Regions from separate parts of the Pseudoduganella sp. jia 9 genome, predicted to be linked through region 1. Evidence: predicted binding sites of a transcription regulator. Region 1 holds the regulator's gene; each other region holds the start of a gene.
The links. The regulator sigma-54, encoded in region 1, starts transcription at its own class of promoters, with help from an activator protein. The targets are predictions, from matches to a motif close to TGGCANGNAANCTGCTTT.
Positions count from the first base shown of each region.

Region 1 (5,712 bases):
GCGTCGGCCGGCGGCACCGCCGCCTGCATGGTGTTGGCCGGCGCATCGTGGGCCCAGGCGGGAAGTGCCAGCGAAGCGGCGGCGAATGTCAGGAAATCACGGCGGTTCATCAAATATTGCTCCGGGAGACACCGTCCTCCAGGACGGTGAGAATTGACGGCAGGCTCACAGGTGGCGCAGCGGATGGGCCCAGGCAGGCCATGCCGGTTCGAAGAAGCGGTCCACCATCGCGTCGCTCACTTCGTCCAGCGACGGCGGATTCCAGCGCGGCGTATTGTCCTTGTCGATTGCCAGCGCACGCACGCCCTCGATCACCTCGCCGTGCTCGAACGTGCGGCGTACCAGGTTGCGCTCCATCCGCAGGCAGTCGGCGATGCCCATTGTTGCGCCGCGCCGTATCATCTCGGCTGTCACGCGCATCATCAGCGGCGAACGCCGCGCCATCGCGGCCAGCGCGTTCTGCGCGAACGGGTGATCGTCGCGGCGCAGCGAGGCGACGATGTCGGTCACCGAACGGTGCGCGAAATGGTCGTCGATCAGTGCACGGTGCGCCTGCAGTTCCGATGCGCCCGCCTCCCCGCGGAGCGGCCGGGCGAACATGGCGACCGCTTCGCGCAGTCCGGCACCGGCGGTGGACCCCACCAGGTCGGCCAGCAGCGGCAGCTCGGGGGCGGGAACGTAATGATCGGCCAGGCCGCAGTACAGCGCATCGGCAGGACCGATCATCAGCGCCGTGAGCGCCAGGTAAACGCCCAGCTTGCCGGGCGCACGCGCCAGGAAATAGCTGCCACCCACGTCGGGAAACAGCCCGATGTTCACCTCGGGCATCGCCAGCCGGGTGCGGTCGGTTGCCACGCGCACGCCGCATTGCGGTCCGCCCTGCGCGATGCCCATGCCGCCGCCCATCACCACGCCGTCCATCACGGCCACGTAGGGTTTCGGAAAGCAATGCACGAGGTAATTCAGCGCATATTCCTCGGTAAAGAAATCTTCGATCAGGGCACTGCCGCGCTGCGGCGTGGCGCTGCCGGCGGCATGGAAGAAGCGGACGTCGCCGCCCGCGCACAGCGCCCTGTCGGAGCTGCTGCGGATGACAACGGCGGCAACGTCCTCGTCGTCGCGCCAGGCCAGCAACGCGCCCGTGATCGCCCGGATCATCTCGAGCGACAGCGCGTTCAACGCCTTCGGCCGGTCGAGTGTGATGAAGCCGGTGCCGTTACGCACCTTGATATGGACGTGGTCGGTCATGGTGTCTCGCATCGTTGTCGTTATTGGCCTCATTCTAGCCATGGATGCGAACCATGTGGGATAAACGTGGGATGTACGCAAGACCTGTGTGCAGGGCGCGCATGCAGGCGCCACATATAACAAAGGGCGCATCGTGCGCCCTTGTGTTGCAGCAGTCGAGGGACTGCGACCTGCGACCGTCGTTATGCGGTCGACGCGGGATTTTCGGTCTCGCTCAGGTACTTGATGGTTTCATGATTGTGGTTCTGCACTTTATCCTTGTGCTTCATGACCTGGCGGTCCAGCTTGTCGATCAGCGTGTCGATGGCCGCATAAAGATCCTGCGCGACGCTTTCGACGAACACGGTCTTGCCCGACATCCGCAGGTTGATCTCCGCTTTCTGTCTTTTCTCTTTCTCGGTGAGATTATCTACACTCAGGATCACACTGACATCGATCAACTGATCGAAATGGCGTCTGACGCGTTCCAGCTTGTTCTGCACATATTCGCGAATGGCAGGGGTAACGTCGATATGGTGTCCACTGATGGTCAGATTCATACACACACTCCTAAAGAAGATATTACAGGTTCGTGCGTTCTCCACCAAGCAAGTAAGGCGGCGCAGAGGAACCCAAGCACTACCAGGATTTGCTGCCAGGGTTTTGCTTACAGGGATTTGCGGAGGCTGACCGGGGGAATTTTCAATGCTTCGCGATATTTGGCAACAGTGCGTCGCGCAATCACCATGCCTTGTTCACCCAGCATGTCCGCAATCTTACTGTCGGATAAAGGGTTCTTAGGGTCTTCGGCTCCTGTGAATTGCACGATCAGCGCCCGGATCGCAGTCGAGGATGCTTCCCCGCCAGCTTCGGTTGCCACGTGGCTGCCAAAAAAATACTTCAACTCAAACATGCCATGCGGAGTCAGCATATATTTTTGAGTTGTTACCCGAGAGATAGTGCTCTCGTGTAGGCCCAGTGTATCAGCTATTTCACGCAACACAAGGGGTCTCATTGCCACCGCGCCATGCGAGAAAAAGTTCTTCTGGCGCTCGACGATGGCCTGGGCCACGCGCAGGATCGTGTCGAAGCGCTGGCGCATATTCTTGATCAGCCACTTGGCTTCCTGCAGCTGGGCATTCATCTGGGTTTCACCCTTGCCCTGCTTGAGCAGGCTGGCGTACAGCGCGTTGACGCGCAGGCGGGGCATCACATCGTTGTTCAATGTGACGATCCAGCCATTGCGCCCCCGCTTCACCACCACATCCGGTACCACGTAGTCTGACACGTCGGCCGCGAACGCGGCGCCCGGATGCGGGTTGCACTGGCGGATCACCGCCTGCGCCTCGCGCAAGTCTTCGTCGTCGCAATCGAGTGCCTTCTTCAGCTTGTTGAAGTCGCGCTGGGCGAACCATTGCAGGTGGTTTTCAACGATGCACAGGGCCATGCGCCGCGTCACCAGCGGCACATTCGGCATGCGCCGGATCTGCAGGGCCAGGCATTCGGATGCACTGCGCGCGCCGATGCCCGCCGGGTCGAAGCTCTGCAACATCTTCAGCGCGGTACGCAATTCGTCGGTCTCGATTTCCAGTTCTTCCGGCAGCCGCGCGTGGATCTCCTCCAGGCTCTCCTCGAGGTAGCCGTTGTCGTCGAGCGCATCGATGATCAGCTCCACCAGTGCCCGGTCGCGCGATTCGAGCACGGTCACGCGCATCTGCTCCATCAGGTGCTCGCGCAGGCTGCGGTGGCTCGCTTCGAGCTGGGGGCGGGCATCGTCGTCGTCCGGGCCCTTGCCGCTGCCCGCACTGCTCCAGTCGGTATCGCCGGTGCCGGCATCGAGCCCCTCGCCACCGCCATCGAACGGCTCGGGTTCGGGCGTCGCCGGCGCATCCTGCGGTGGCCCGCCTTCCGGTGGCGCTTCGCCGGGGGCCTGCGCGGTGTTGATGGCACCGTCACCCAGCAGGCGCACCGAGCGGTCGAGCGGGTCGTCGAGCCGCTCGAGCAGCGGATTATCGGTCAGCAGCTGTTCCAGTTCCTGGTGCAGCTCCAACGTGGACAATTGCAGCAGCCGGATCGACTGCTGCAATTGCGGCGTCAGCGCGAGGTGCTGGGAAGTGCGCAGTTGCAAAGACTGTTTCATAGCTGATTAATGCCCGGTCACATGCGGAAATGTTCACCCAGATATACCCGGCGTACGGACTCGTCGGCAATGATATCGTCGGGTCGGCCGGAGGCCAGTACGCTGCCCTGATTGATGATATACGCCCGGTCGCAGATGCCCAGCGTTTCGCGCACGTTATGATCCGTGATCAACACGCCGATGCTGCGCTCCTTCAGGAAGCGCACGATGCGCTGGATCTCGATCACGGCGATCGGGTCGACACCGGCAAACGGTTCGTCCAGCAGCACGAAGCGGGGGTTGGTCGCCAGCGCACGGGCGATCTCCACGCGGCGCCGTTCGCCGCCGGACAGCGACAGCGCCGTGTTCTCGCGCAGCTTCTCGATCTGCAGGTCGGCCAGCAGCGCGTTCAGGCGTTCGTCGATCGCCGCCTTGCCCAGCGGCTTGCCGTCGACCTTCTGGATCTCCAGCACGGCGCGGATGTTCTCTTCCACGGTCAGCTTGCGGAACACCGACGCTTCCTGCGGCAGGTACGACAGGCCGAGGGTGGCGCGCTTGTGGATCGGCAGGCTGGAGATGTCGGTGCCGTCGAGGTCGATGGTGCCGGCGTCCGACGCGACCAGGCCCACGATCATGTAGAACGACGTGGTCTTGCCGGCACCGTTCGGCCCCAGCAGGCCGACCACTTCGCCGCACGCCACCTGCAACGACACGTCATGCACCACCTGGCGCTTGCCGTAGCTCTTTTGCAGGCCGCGCACGATCAGCGTGCTGCTGCAGTTTTCCTGCACTTGCGCCATTTAATTCCCCGCTGCCGGCGCGGCCGGCGGTTGCGTTGCGGACGGCGCCGCCGGTGCGGTGCGCTTCGGCTGGATCACCATGGTGCCGCGCCCGGCGCCCGGCTTGTCGGCGCCGCTGCTGGTATTGCGCACGCTGAAGAACTCGCGGCGGCTGTCGTACGAGATGAATTCGCCCTCGACCTCATCGCTCGGCTTGCTGCCTTCCAGGCGGCGGATCTTCGCCTTCGAGTACATCTTCACCAGCTCGGCCTTCTCGTCGTACTCGATGCGGTCGGCTTCGCCTTCCATCCACTGGTCGCCTTCGCCGTCGCGCTTCTGGCGGAACGTGACCTTCTTGCCGCCGCCGGTCAGCGTGGCCAGCTGGTAACCGTCCGGCGTGTAGGTAACCACCGCCTTGTCGGCCTTCATCCGCAGCGTGCCGCGCGTGAGCGTCACGTCGCCGGTGAATGTATAGACCTGCTTGACGTCGTCCGCATCGAGGCGTCCGTAATTGATCTCGGTAGGCTTGTACGAATCGGCCTTCTCGGCGGCGGCATGACCCGCAACGCCCAGCAGCATCAGCGCCGCCAACATGAGTTTCTTCATCTTCGATTCCTATGCGATTGTGATCCGCCTCATTGGCGCGGCCGGGGTGGATACACGATGGTGCCCTGGCCGAGCTGCAGCTGGCGCGTGGCATTGTTGGCCCGCATGCCGATGCCGGTGGCGGTGGCGCCGCCGCTCTGCATGCGCACCGGCAGGTCGGTTTCCATACGGTCTTCGTCGGGGTAGATCGTCAGCTTCTCGGTGGCCAGGTGCATGTCCCGCGCGGCGGGCGACGCGACCCGGTGGATGTTCACGTTCTTCGTCAGCGTGATGCGCGTGTTGTCCTGGTCGACCCTGGCATGTTCGGCGCGGATATCCATCGGCGGCCTGTCGCCGGAAAGACTGCGCACCACCGGCTTGTCGATGTCCGCCGAATCGTCGGACGGACGGTGTGTCAGCCTGTCGCCCGAGATGATGTAGCCGGGCTGCCCCGTTTCCGTCATGCGCACGAACGAGAAGCGCTCCACGATGTGGTCCGGTTCATCGACCTTGATGCCGGCTTCCATTTCCTCGCCGGCCCGGTTCATCAGCTCGAGCAGCCAGAACGATCCCAGGGCGCCGAACAGCGCAAGGATCATGCCGATCGACAGGCGGTAGCGGTGTGCGGTTCGCTGGTTGCGCATGGCTTCTCCGTTTCTCAGGCCAGGAACTGGGCCATGACTCGCTCATAGTTGTTCTGCGCCCGCAGCACGAACTCGCAGACTTCGCGCACCGCGCCGTGGCCACCGCGATGCTGCGTGACGTGATGCACGCGCGCCAGCACTTCCGGCCGTGCATTCGGCACCGCCACGGCAAAGCCGACACGCGACAGGATCGGGATATCGACCACGTCGTCACCGATGAAGGCCACCTGCTCCGCGGACAGGTTGAGCTGCTCCAGCAACGCCTTGAACGGCGTCAGCTTGTCGTGGCCGCCCTGGTGCACGAATTCGATCGCCAGGTCCCTGGCACGGGCCACCACCTGCGGCGAACGCCGCGCGC
Region 1 is NZ_JBUPWE010000004.1:288,823-294,534, forward strand. Features, by position in the region: gene ACY34H_RS06190 (amidohydrolase family protein) at 1-110, opposite strand, end outside; gene ACY34H_RS06195 (enoyl-CoA hydratase/isomerase family protein) at 166-1,248, opposite strand; gene hpf (ribosome hibernation-promoting factor, HPF/YfiA family) at 1,431-1,787, opposite strand; gene ACY34H_RS06205 (RNA polymerase factor sigma-54) at 1,895-3,367, opposite strand; gene lptB (LPS export ABC transporter ATP-binding protein) at 3,385-4,146, opposite strand; gene lptA (lipopolysaccharide transport periplasmic protein LptA) at 4,147-4,731, opposite strand; gene lptC (LPS export ABC transporter periplasmic protein LptC) at 4,761-5,354, opposite strand; gene ACY34H_RS06225 (KdsC family phosphatase) at 5,369-5,712, opposite strand, start outside.

Region 2 (5,712 bases), on a different contig from region 1:
GTCGGTATTAGTGCTCAGGTCGCCTGACAGCTTGGCTGCTTCGCGCCGCTCGATCAGCTTCTCGTAATTGTCCTTATTGATCAGGTAATCACGATTTAACTGTGCGAGTTGCGATTCGACCTCCGGTACAGCCATGCTCTGCTCGACCAGAGTTTCGTGTCGTTGCTGCATTTCAGCGACCCGTGCACGAATCGAAGCGACCCGTGCGTCCGCTTCGGCCAACGCGACCTTGAGTTGCTGCAGCAAAGGACTGTATCCCTTGCCGGGATCGGAAGGTGCAATGCGCGTCTTGGCTTCCTGAACCTTGCGTTCCTCGAGCAGCGTGATCAGGCGCCGGCTGGAAACGATATCGGGATGAGCCTCCGTGTACTGCAAAAGCAATGCATCCAACGATTTATTCAAGGCCGAGATGCGTCCATCCAGTTCAGGATTTTCAATAGACGCCGGGGTTAGATCGGTACCAAGGATTGGCTCATCGCCCTGAATCTGGGAATGGATGGCATTGCGGCCCTGCTCGGCCTCAACTAATTCGAGCTTGGCATTGTTCAAGGCATCGGTCGACATCAAGACTTGCGAACCATAGTCGACGCCTTGCCGCGGCAACAAGGCGTTGTTTTTCAACTTGAACTCTTTGACTGAGTTCTCGGCGGCGAGCAGCTTGTCTTCATATGCGCGAATCTGGTCGTCGATGAATTGCACGGCCTTGTCCGACTCGCCTTTTTTACCTTTTAACCCACCTTCGACGAATATCGTGAGCAATGACTGGACGACATCGCGTACCAGTCGCGGATCGCTGTTGCTATAGCTGATTGTATAAATGTCATACGTGCTGGTCCCGCCGATGCGGATCTTCTGCATGAGTTCGTCGACCTGCTTTTCGTGTTCACGTGCCGTGGTGGCCCTCACGTCGAGGTCTACCATGCGAATGACACGTTCCACATTCGGCCGGCTGAGAAGGGTTCGACTCATGATCGCGACCTGCTGAGCAACATTCGGCATCGATGTCATGCTCGACAGCAGTGGTTTCAGGATGCTTTGCGTATCGACAAAGACGCGTGCGGTTGTCTGATAGTCATCAGGCAGCAGGTAAACCTTGATCCAGCCGCCGGTCGCTACGAGCCAGGCCACGAGTACTGCGCTCCAGCGATACTTCCAGATTCCCTTCAGCGCGGACTGTAACTGGGCGATGATTTCTTCCATAACCGGTCTCTCCAACTGAACCTAGTCCGATCAATTATATGGCTGGGGTTGCAGGCTTGATCCCATACCTGCTGAGCACTTGCGGCCCGTCAAAAAAAAAGCGTACTGCCAGTGCAACTGGCGGTACGCGTAGCAATGATGACAAAATCAGCTCAGGACTTGCGACGGCGGCTGACCAGCGACATGCTGAGCAGGCCGCCCGCAATGATGGCCAGTGTTGCCGGTTCCGGCACCGCTTCCTGGGTTGCATCGGCAAAGGACGAGTGATTGATGGTGAGCTGGTAGGTCGTGCCGGCCGTCAGAATTTCGCTGGTGGCTTCGAAGAAGTCAGCATACGTATAGGTCGTTGTGCCAGGCAGGACTTCGGTACGGCTGACGTTCGAATCACCGTTGAGTGCGGTAGGGGAGAACGAAAGGACAGACTCTCCGCTGTCCAGATCGATAATCTGGATGCTCCAGGTCAGTCGTGCAGAGGCCGACGAAGATGCAGTGGTGCCGAGCGGAACATGTGCGACGGTGTATGCATCGGCGTCAAATGCCACCGTCATCGAATCGGCCTCGCCCAAGGCGAAAATGAATGAGCTCGTGGTACCGGTATTGCCGCTGCCCAGCGTTTGACCTGGTGCAGCCGAGGCAGCGGCACGGGTACTTGCATTCGCACCGCCCGGTTCGATCGCCGAACCAGTCAAGGACGTGTCCCCGTAACCGAACGTGTTGAAGGGAATGGGCGGAACCGGGCCCGGAGCAAAGCGAGGCGCAAAGGGGATTGCAGGGCAAACCCCTGCGCATGCCGGGCCATTGAAACTGACCACAGTTTCCGGAACATAGCCAATGGCCGTCCCCGTTGCAGTGCGGCTATTGTTCACGACAAGCGTCGAAAAGTCGCTAGCCGCGAACTGAGTGCCGCCGGAGTTCAGAAAGCGCAAATTATTGATGTTCAGTATTGAATCTGCATAGGCATGTGCCTGGGCACTGCCTGCGGCGCTGAATGCGAGCGTTACGGCTGCGGCCGTGACCAGAAAACCTTTCCTGATGATGTTCATGGCGTACTACTCCTCGATATGTGGTTACGGCCAGAGGATCTGTGCCGACGAGCCACTACTCAGCAGCATTCGTGCCACTTGCAGTTGGGTATGCAGAATCAAGACCTTACAAAAATGCAGCACTACGATGGCTTGGACTTGCAAAAAAGTCCGACGCTTTGTGGAACTCGGTGCCCGAGCAGCGGTCTGAAGTGCGTAGACCTTCAAGACCACAGGAGCAGACGTGCAACACGACGACACCATCATTTCCTTCGAAGCCGCCGCAAAACTGCGTGACCTGGTGATCCGCGAGCAGGAGACGGGGATAGCACATACTCACCCGATCGATATGCAGGTTTTCCACATTCGAATGGCGAGCACGGCTGGCGGACGAGAAGCGGCAGGGCTGCTATTACGCAAAATGTACGGTTGGCGTGGATATGACGTGGATGCCGACAGCGAACATGCTCCCAATCGAATTACCCTGTACGCTGAAACCGAGGGAACCACCGTGGGGACCATGTCGTTGTGTCTGGATGATCCGGGAATCGGCCTTCCCGCCGACGAAAACTTCCGCGACAAGCTTGATGAGCTCAGGGTTCAGGAACGGCTCCTGTGCGAACCTTCCCGGCTTGCCATCGACAAGAATGTGACGAAACGCGTGTTTGCATCGTTGATCCACATTTCATATATCTACGCGTATAACATTCACCGTTACACCGACTATGTGATCGAAGTCAACCCGCGCCATGTGATGTTCTATAAGCGGATGCTGGGCTTCCGCGAGTTTGGCGGCGAACGGCCCTGCACCAGGGTGGGCGCGCCGGCGGTGCTGCTGCGCCTCGATCTGGAATACATGGGGGAACAGATCCGTGCCTTTGCCGGACAGATGGAACAGGCGTCGGGAGAGCGTTCCTTCTATCCCTATTTTTTTCCGCTGAAAGACGAGCCCGGCATCACTACACGCCTGAAACAGGGACGCGACTGAGATGGGCTCTGCTGTAGAAGCCGTGGCGGCTTGGCGCCACCTGCTGGGGCAAGACCGCGTGCTGGACGATTCGCACACGCTTGATCGCTATGCCGCCAGTACATCATCCTGGAGCACTCGGCCACTCGCGGTACTGCGCCCGCTTGATACCGCCGAGGTGACGCAGGTAGTGCGCACCGCCACCCAACACCGGATACCGCTGTATCCGATCAGTGCTGGCAGAAACTGGGGATACGGTGATGCCTGTGCGCTCGCCGACGGCCACGCCATCGTTGACCTGTCGGGCATGAATCGAATCCTCGAGGTCGACGCGACACTGGCGTACGTGGTACTCGAGCCCGGCGTCACGCAGCAGCAACTGTCGGAATATCTGCTGCAGCACGACCTGCCGCTGTGGATGGATTGCACCGGCGCCGGTCCCGACACTAGCCTGATGGGTAACATCCTGGAACGAGGCTTCGGCCACTCGCCATATGGCAACCGGTTCCAGAATGTGGCCGGCATGGAACTCGTGCTGGCCGACGGCGATGTCGTGCGGACCGGGTTCGGACACTATCCCTCCTCGGTCAATCATCGCGTCTACCCCTATGGCGTGGGGCCCTACGTGGATGGGCTGTTCACTCAGTCGAACATGGGTATCGTCACCAGCCTGGGCTTGTGGCTGATGCCGAAGACCGAGGCCTTGAACCATTTTCTGTGCATGGTGCAGGAGCATGATGACATCGCTCCTGTCGTCGACGCGCTGCGGCCGTTGCGCCTCGACGGCACACTGCGCAGCATTCTGCACATCGGCAACGATCTGCGGGTGATCTCCGGCGGCACAACTTTTCCACGCGAATTGGCCGGTGGCAAGGTACCCCTGTCTGAACAAATGCGGCTGCAGCTGCGGACTGCAGCGGGCGTGGGCGCCTGGACGGTTTCCGGCGCGTTATACGGCAGCAAGGAGCAGGTCGCAGCAGCCCGGCGAGCGGTGCGGAGGGCGCTGGCGCCAACCAGGGCCGACATTCAATTCCTGGACGAACGCAAGCTCGACCTCGCCGCCTCCGCCGCTCGTCTTCTGGGCATCACCGGTACCGGGAAACGCCTGGCCGCCAAGGTGGCGCTGGGGCGTTCGCTGTTCGAAATGAACCGCGGAATTCCTAATGGTCGCTTCCTGGCGGGTGCCTATTGGCGGCGGCGCGGCGGCTTGCCGCCTGGTTTCCCCGCCGATGCCAATCCTGCGCTGGATCATTGCGGCATGCTGTGGGTATCGCCCGTGCTGCCGATGCGTGGCGAGGACCTGTTGCGTGTCCACATGTTGGCGGCACCGATCTTCCGCGCCCATGGCTTTGATTTGTTTGTCACGTTCAGCATGATCAACGAGCGTGCGCTGGGCGGGGTGTTGACCGTGGCCTACGATGCCGATGACCCAGCCGAGGTGGATCGAGCGCGTCTGTGCTATCGCCAGGTTTTTGACACGATGATGAAAGCCGGGTATATCCCGTATCGCGTCGGTCTGCAATCAATGGCGGACCTCGACAGCGGCGACGACGGCTATTGGCGCATGGTCGGCAGGATCAAGGCGGCGCTCGACCCTGCAAATGTGATTGCACCTGGCCGGTACTCGGCACGACAGCGGCCGAGTGGCTGATGCGCCCCCTGCTCAGCGCGACTGCAAGGAGCGAGCACGGGTACGCTTCACCCATGACCCTCAAACTTCAGGCACCAGCGCAATCAGCATCATCAGAAGGTAGCGCGTGCGATCGGGACCGCGCTACAGTTTTGCCATGAGTGCGCGCACCTCGGCCTGGCGCTTGAAGTCGGGTGCCGCGAGCAAATGTTCGCACTGTTCCCTGGCACCTTTGCGGTCGCCCGACATGAATAGCGCCTGCGCAAAACGGAGCCGGATGTCGTATACCGCTGGCGCCTGCTCAGTTGCCGATTTCAACAGCGGCACGGCTCGCGCCGCGTCGCCTCTGTCGAGCAGGATCGCCGCCAACGTGTCCGCGATGGCGGGGCTTTTCGGTGCGAGTTTGTAGGCTCGTTCGGCATAGCCGAGTGCTCGGTCATCCTTCAACTGCAGCAATGACCATGCGTAATCGTTCAGCATGGGCGGGTTATCTGGAACGCTGCGCAAGATCTGCTCGTACTGCTGGCCGGCAGCTTTGTGATCGCCTTCGCTCATCAGCGTACTGGCGTAGTAAGTGCGAGTCTGCACGTCAGCCGGGTGCTTCTCCAGCCACTTCCGCACTTGCACCACCGCTTCGTTCGCCTTCCCGGCCACAACAAGGGCGCCGTGCAGCGCGATCACGATGGGACCTGATGGGGCAACTTCAAACGCCCGCTGATAACGTTGTGCAGCGTCGCCTGGCTTTCGCTGGGCCATCAGTACGTCGCCTTCCAGCTTGAAGCCGAGCGGCCAGTCCGGATGTCGTGCCTGCAAAGACTTTGCAACTGCGAGCGCCTCGCTGAACGCCTTTCTCTCGACCAGCAGGGCGTGTTGCAAGACTGCCGCTTCGGCAC
Region 2 is NZ_JBUPWE010000011.1:49,700-55,411, forward strand. Features, by position in the region: gene ACY34H_RS15660 (XrtA system polysaccharide chain length determinant) at 1-1,200, opposite strand, end outside; gene ACY34H_RS15665 (EDSAP-1 family PEP-CTERM protein) at 1,353-2,243, opposite strand; gene ACY34H_RS15670 (N-acyl amino acid synthase FeeM domain-containing protein) at 2,467-3,210, shown strand; gene ACY34H_RS15675 (FAD-binding oxidoreductase) at 3,212-4,840, shown strand; gene prsT (XrtA/PEP-CTERM system TPR-repeat protein PrsT) at 4,964-5,712, opposite strand, start outside.
Region 2: a site for sigma-54 is predicted at 2,303-2,320, ahead of ACY34H_RS15665 (EDSAP-1 family PEP-CTERM protein). Genes of this name have one in related genera too.

Region 3 (5,712 bases), on a different contig from region 1:
ATGAGCAAAATGCTCTGCACGATCCCGTACGGGAAACTCTGCCTCAGATCCCTCAAGCGTTCCGTGTCCTTGATATCCGCCAGCTTCGCAATGATATCGACAAGAAGCGGTTCAGCCTGCGGCACATTGAAAGTCAATACCGTCGCCGCGCCAACAACGGCGAGGAGGGAAAGGAACGTGGAATTTCTCTGCTCCCAGACGTGCAGAGTCAGTTCGTAGGTTTTTTGATAGTGCTCAACGGTAAGTTTCGTGACTTCATCCATTTCCGAGCCCGTCCAGGTTTTCTTAATGCCCCGCTTCGTTGGCTTTCCTGGCGTCTTGTGGCATCGGAGCCTTGAAACCGGGCGGACATTCCATCAAAAAACACAGTGGCAACCGCAAACGCCATCTTACTATCGGTATCTGAATGGCACGTCGAAATACTTGTCCCATGGCGAGTACCCGTCGCACGCCTGCAGAAAGGCATATCGTGCAGCACCGCACCGAGAGGCCGCGGGGACGCACGTATCGTCGTGGTTCCCTCTTCCGAAAGGCATGCCATGGCGACCGACTTCGACCGCACCGATCATCAGCACCGCCCTCCACTGGGCACGACCCGGGATTCCACCAGCAAACCTTTGATCGTGACGCCGACGTTCGTCAGCCGCGTCGACGACACGGCGCGTGACGAACGGCCGCAGGATGCCGGGGCATCCAGGAGCCGCCACGGCAACGAGGTGCACTTTCCGAACTGGCGCCCCCATGCGTTGGCGCTGGAGGGCAACCCCAACCTGGCATTCGAGCATTGGGACGAGTACTGGCGCAAAGTCCACGGACCAAAGTTCGCGTGGGACGAACCGGGCAGTTCGTCGGCGGCCGTGCTGCGCTACGACCAGGTGCACCGCGTGGCATCCGGCCCCTCCTCTTTCTTCGCGCCTCCGTACCGTGCCATGGTTGCCGAAGATGGGCGCCTTCCGTCCGATCCGGAGACGCGCGTTCCCGCATACACGCGCCCGCGCTGGGACGGCTTCGCCTATATCGCTTACGCCGACGAAGCGGGCCTCGCGCACACGCTGGGCCAGGAAAAGTTCGACAAACGTATCGTCGCGGACGAGCAGGTGGCGTTCCGCATGGTCACGCGCGAGATCACGCGAGAATACATCCTGATACCCAGCGCACGCCACCGCGAGCCGGTCAGCCTGGTCATGATCCACATGCGCGCGTCCGGCATGTCGCGCGAGACATTCCAGCGGCGCTTGCTGGGCGAACACGCCCGGCTTGTCATGGCGCAGCCGTCCACGCGCGAACTGGTGCTGCGCTATGCCCAGCTGCACAACATCGGCTCGACCCAGGAGGATCCGGAGGGCAGCAGGATCGATGCCGTTTCGGTACTGTCGTTCGCATCGCTCAACGACGTCGAGGATTTTCTGGTCAGTGCCGACTACCCGGCCATCGCTGCTTCACTCGATGCACTGCAGGGCGAAGGCTCGGAATGGTGGACGGGCATTAATTACAGCGTGATCAATCGACTGGGGCCGGAGGTGGCAACGGAACTGCCATAGCCGGTGGCCAGCACTATCGGCGATCGCGCCGTTCAGACCGGTGGCGGCAACCGGACAAAAAAATTCTCTTGTGACACACTAAATATCAATAAGCAATGTAGTAATATCGGCTGGCACGCGGTTTCTGTATTTTTTGCATAGCTTATTGGGATTACTGCAATGTTCGACAGTCTTGAAAAACCGGTGGTCACCAGGGCGAGCGCTGCCATACTTCAGGCACAGCTGCGAACCCGCCAGCTCTCCGTAGTCCTCGTTGGCGCCTCGCCGTCGCTGGGATGATCGAGCCTGCGACGATTCAACCCGACGCCGGTGTTCGCCGTGGAGCCGACGTCGTCCGTACAGCTGTTGCGGATCGCGACGCAAAGAGCGAGAGCTTTCCGGCCAGCCCACCCGCCGACACGCGGGGCTCGACCTGGGCCGAACAGAGCGCCAATGGCATACAGCAAGTCCAGGGCCTCGACGGCGCGTCTGCGGGAATATCCGATGAATGCCCTGCTCCGGACAGTACGACCGGCGCCCGATCCACGGATCGGCAATTCGAAAAGAAATCCATGCATGAGCTTCGCCAGGATGCGTTGTTGGCACAACGGGTGGAGACAGGATTGATATTCATGGAGATGCTCGGCATCGACGACGCCCTCGCCTATTGGCGAATGTCGGAAGTTCCCGAGGCAATCATCGACAGGCTGATGCATGGCAACACGAACGGCAACGCGTCCATCCAGCAGAGTTGCGCACCGTATTCCCAAGAGCTGCCTGCGGATACGCGGATCACGCTGTTCTACAGCAATACCGGCCGCCGCCGCGACGTGATCGGTGCAGCCGTCGTGCAAGCCGCGCTTGCCGTTTTCCAGGAGCTCGGTCGAGAGCGTGCCGAACAGATGCTGCGCCGCGAAGGCCTGAGTGAGGCGGTCATCAGCCGGGTACTGGCCCCGCACGGCGAAGGACGACGCAGCGCGTGAACCGCCCCGGATGGCGCACCGCGTCGCCCTGGACTGATCAGGCGAAAACGGCGATCCGGGCCATTACCGCCATGGAGTAATGGCCCGGCAGCCTATGGGCCAGCAGCCTATGACTTCCGGCGACGCAAGAATGCCAGGCCGGCCAGGCCGAGGCCGAACAGGGCAATGGAAGTTGGTTCTGGGACGGCCTCTACAGCATTCCCGGCAAGCTGGAATCTTGCAAAATTATTTCCGCTATATGAGGCAAAGTTGCTCGAGAAGGACGCGGTGCCGTCATAGGTGAAGTCGGCTTGCGCGTCGGCCCGATTGCTGGCAGCGACCAACTTGTAGAAGCCTGCACTTGCAGTAGCGTAGGGAATGTACGAATCACAATACGCCGTGTTGGTACAGCCAAAGGTCAGTTCTGGATCAGTGTCGAACACGCTAACGAATACCTGATCAAGAAGCGCTTGAGCAGCGGCACGGGCGCTGCCCAGCGTCGTGAAAGTAAAATCGGACGCTCCGTTGCATCCGCCGAACAAGGCGGAACAGCTGCCGTCGACAAACGTGACGTCGTACAAAGCCCCTTGGACGCTGACATTTTTCGCGCCTGTCAGGATGCCGTTGGAGACCATGAGGATAGGTCCTGCGCCAGCTTGTGCCGCAAAGGCCAATGCCAGCGCGCCGAAAGATGCCTTGAGTGCCGTAGTAAGTTTCATAAAATTTCCAGGGGCAGAAGTGTTATTGGTTTTTGGAGTAGCGACTTACATCAAGCAATATTCATGCCGATGTTATTTCTGCGCAAGGAATCAATGGGTTAGCAAAGCGACCCGAAGTGACGACAGCTCATGTGTAAAGAATTCCGACACGGAAAAATTAATTCATATTTGAAACGTCTTGCCTGCCGAGGTCACGGAACAATTTGGCGCTGTGCGCGTTGCGTCGGTTTTGCATCTGGGTACGGAACTTTTCGAGCCTGTCGCTGGTCATCGGTGCCGCTAGCGATCAGCGGCCAACGCAACCCGAAGCCAATGGGCGGGAGCCGTCAACCGGGCGGCGTCGAGCACGCGCTGCCAGCCGGTGTAATTGGCCAGGTAGCGGCTGGCCACGCCGTTGAACCGGCGCAGCCAGGTCTTGAAGCGGCCATGCCATCCATTGACTCCCTGGATGTGGATGGCGCCGCGCGCCCGAATGCCACTCCGGACGTTGACCGCCTCGTGTGTGATGCGGGCCTGCCGCGCAAACGCTTTATAGGCATTGGCCGCGTCGCTGACGAGCAGGACGTCCACTGCCAGCACCGGCAACAAGTGTCTGGCCAACTGCTCGGCGGTTACCGGCCCGCGGCCGGTGACGAAGTCGCAGATTTGCCGGTTGCGGTCGCGGGCGACGAGAATGCAGTCCAGTTCCGCGCTGATGCCGCGCCGGCGCGCCTTGCCGCCGCGTTTGCGGGGCGGGCGGTCCAGCTGCCGCGAGCCTTTTTGCGATTCCAGGTGATAGGTTTCATCGGCTTCGACGATGCCGGACAATTGCGGACGCGGCTCCTGCCGTACGGCGGCAATGAAGCGGTGGCGCCATCGGAAGCTGGTGGATTTTGCCACCGCGACGCGCGCGGCAGCCTTGCGGACCGTGACTGAATCGATCAGGCATTGCAGATAGGGCAGCCACTTGTCGCGCAAGCGCAGACGGGCGAGTGGCGTGCCGGTCAGGGCGTTGAAGCTGCGCCGGCAGGCAACGCAGCGATAGCGCTGCAAGCCGTTGGCCTGGCCGCAGCGGTGGCACCGCTTGCCGCCGCAGGCGGGGCACGATCGGTTGCCCGCGGCCTCCTCGATCAGGCGCAGGCAGTGGCTGGGTAATACAAGATCGGCGAGAACGCCCTGCAGAAGAGCGATTTCCTGATCGGAAAGCTGGACTTGCTCCAGCACCTTCAACACCACGCCCACATCGGCTGCACCCATGACGCCTCCCGATATACATGAAGTATCTCAACAGGAGATCAGACAATGGTTCTGGTCGAACGTTCACCGATTTAACGCGAACAGCACCAACAATTTCTCGCACTGGATCAGGCTACAGCTGCGACGTCGGCACGACAGGCTCGGGCGGGAACGTTGCCGGCTGTGCGGCGACGTGGCCCGGCGCCCAGCGCAGGTACAACAGGAAACGGTTCGGTGCGTAGTCGATCGATCGGTCCAGGCTGAAGCGGCCGCCGATGAACAGGGCCCGCGCGGCCTGGTATTCCCATGTCAGGGCGAGCCCCCGGCCGGTGCCGCGGCCCTTGCCGCCGGTGTAGCGCGGGGTATAGGAGGCGGTTGCGCCGACCGCATCCGCCTCGGCCTGCAAGGCGGCATCGAGCGGGTAGAACGCCGCGTCCCTCGTGCTGGAGCGGGACGCGGAAATCGACGCCCGTACCGCGACCGCCCAGGCGCCGAAGCGCTGGCCCCAGGTGACCGGCAGCGACAGCGAGCGGTACGTGGCCGGGCTGTAATACCCGCCGTGACCGAAACTGTACTCGCCGGCATTGCGGCTGAACTGCCATGCCATCGCCGTGGCGCCGACCGACAGCAGACGGTCGCGCTCATTGACGAGCCGGAGCGTGACGCCGGCCATCCCCTGCACGCGGCGGTTCGACTGCACGTGCCTGCCCGTCAACACATGCCAGCCCAGGTTGGCCCAGCCGCCGACACGCCCGCCCTGATCGAGGCTGCCGCTGAGCGTGGCGCCATTCACGGTGACGCCGCCCCACGTGCGGCCCGTGCCCGGATCCTTCATGCCCGCATACGACAGCACCGATGCCGCCAGGGCCCGCCGCGACAGCTCGATGCCCCAGCCGGCCGGGCCGATATCGCCACGGTACGACACACCGCCCAGCAGCGACGTGACGGGGAAGCCGAGCGGCGTGGTGCCGAGGTCCGCCCGCCACGGCCCGCGTGCCCAGGCGGCGTTCAGTGCCACGCCCTCCTCCTTCACGTCGCGTGCGGGCGCGCAGCCGGGCTGGCACAGCAGGATGGTGCCGGCGTCGCGCGTCGCGGCAGACGCGGTATCCAGCAAGCCGGCGCGGGCCGACACCACGTCGGCGCGAAGGGCGATTCGGTCAGGCCCCGTCTGCGGCAAGCGGTATTCGGCGACCCACTCGTCCATGGCAAGGTCGGAGCGGCCCGGCGTGCCGGTTCGGGTCTGGTGATCGACAGCGGACGACACCCAGCCGGCGCGCCGGTCGACCAGGCTGGCCA
Region 3 is NZ_JBUPWE010000016.1:24,962-30,673, reverse strand. Features, by position in the region: gene ACY34H_RS21545 (hypothetical protein) at 1-263, opposite strand, end outside; gene ACY34H_RS21540 (EthD domain-containing protein) at 540-1,541, shown strand; gene ACY34H_RS21535 (hypothetical protein) at 1,817-2,503, shown strand; gene ACY34H_RS21530 (PEP-CTERM sorting domain-containing protein) at 2,611-3,201, opposite strand; gene ACY34H_RS21525 (IS1595 family transposase) at 3,481-4,437, opposite strand; gene ACY34H_RS21520 (cellulose synthase subunit BcsC-related outer membrane protein) at 4,550-5,712, opposite strand, start outside.
Region 3: a site for sigma-54 is predicted at 3,253-3,270, ahead of ACY34H_RS21530 (PEP-CTERM sorting domain-containing protein). Genes of this name have one in related genera too.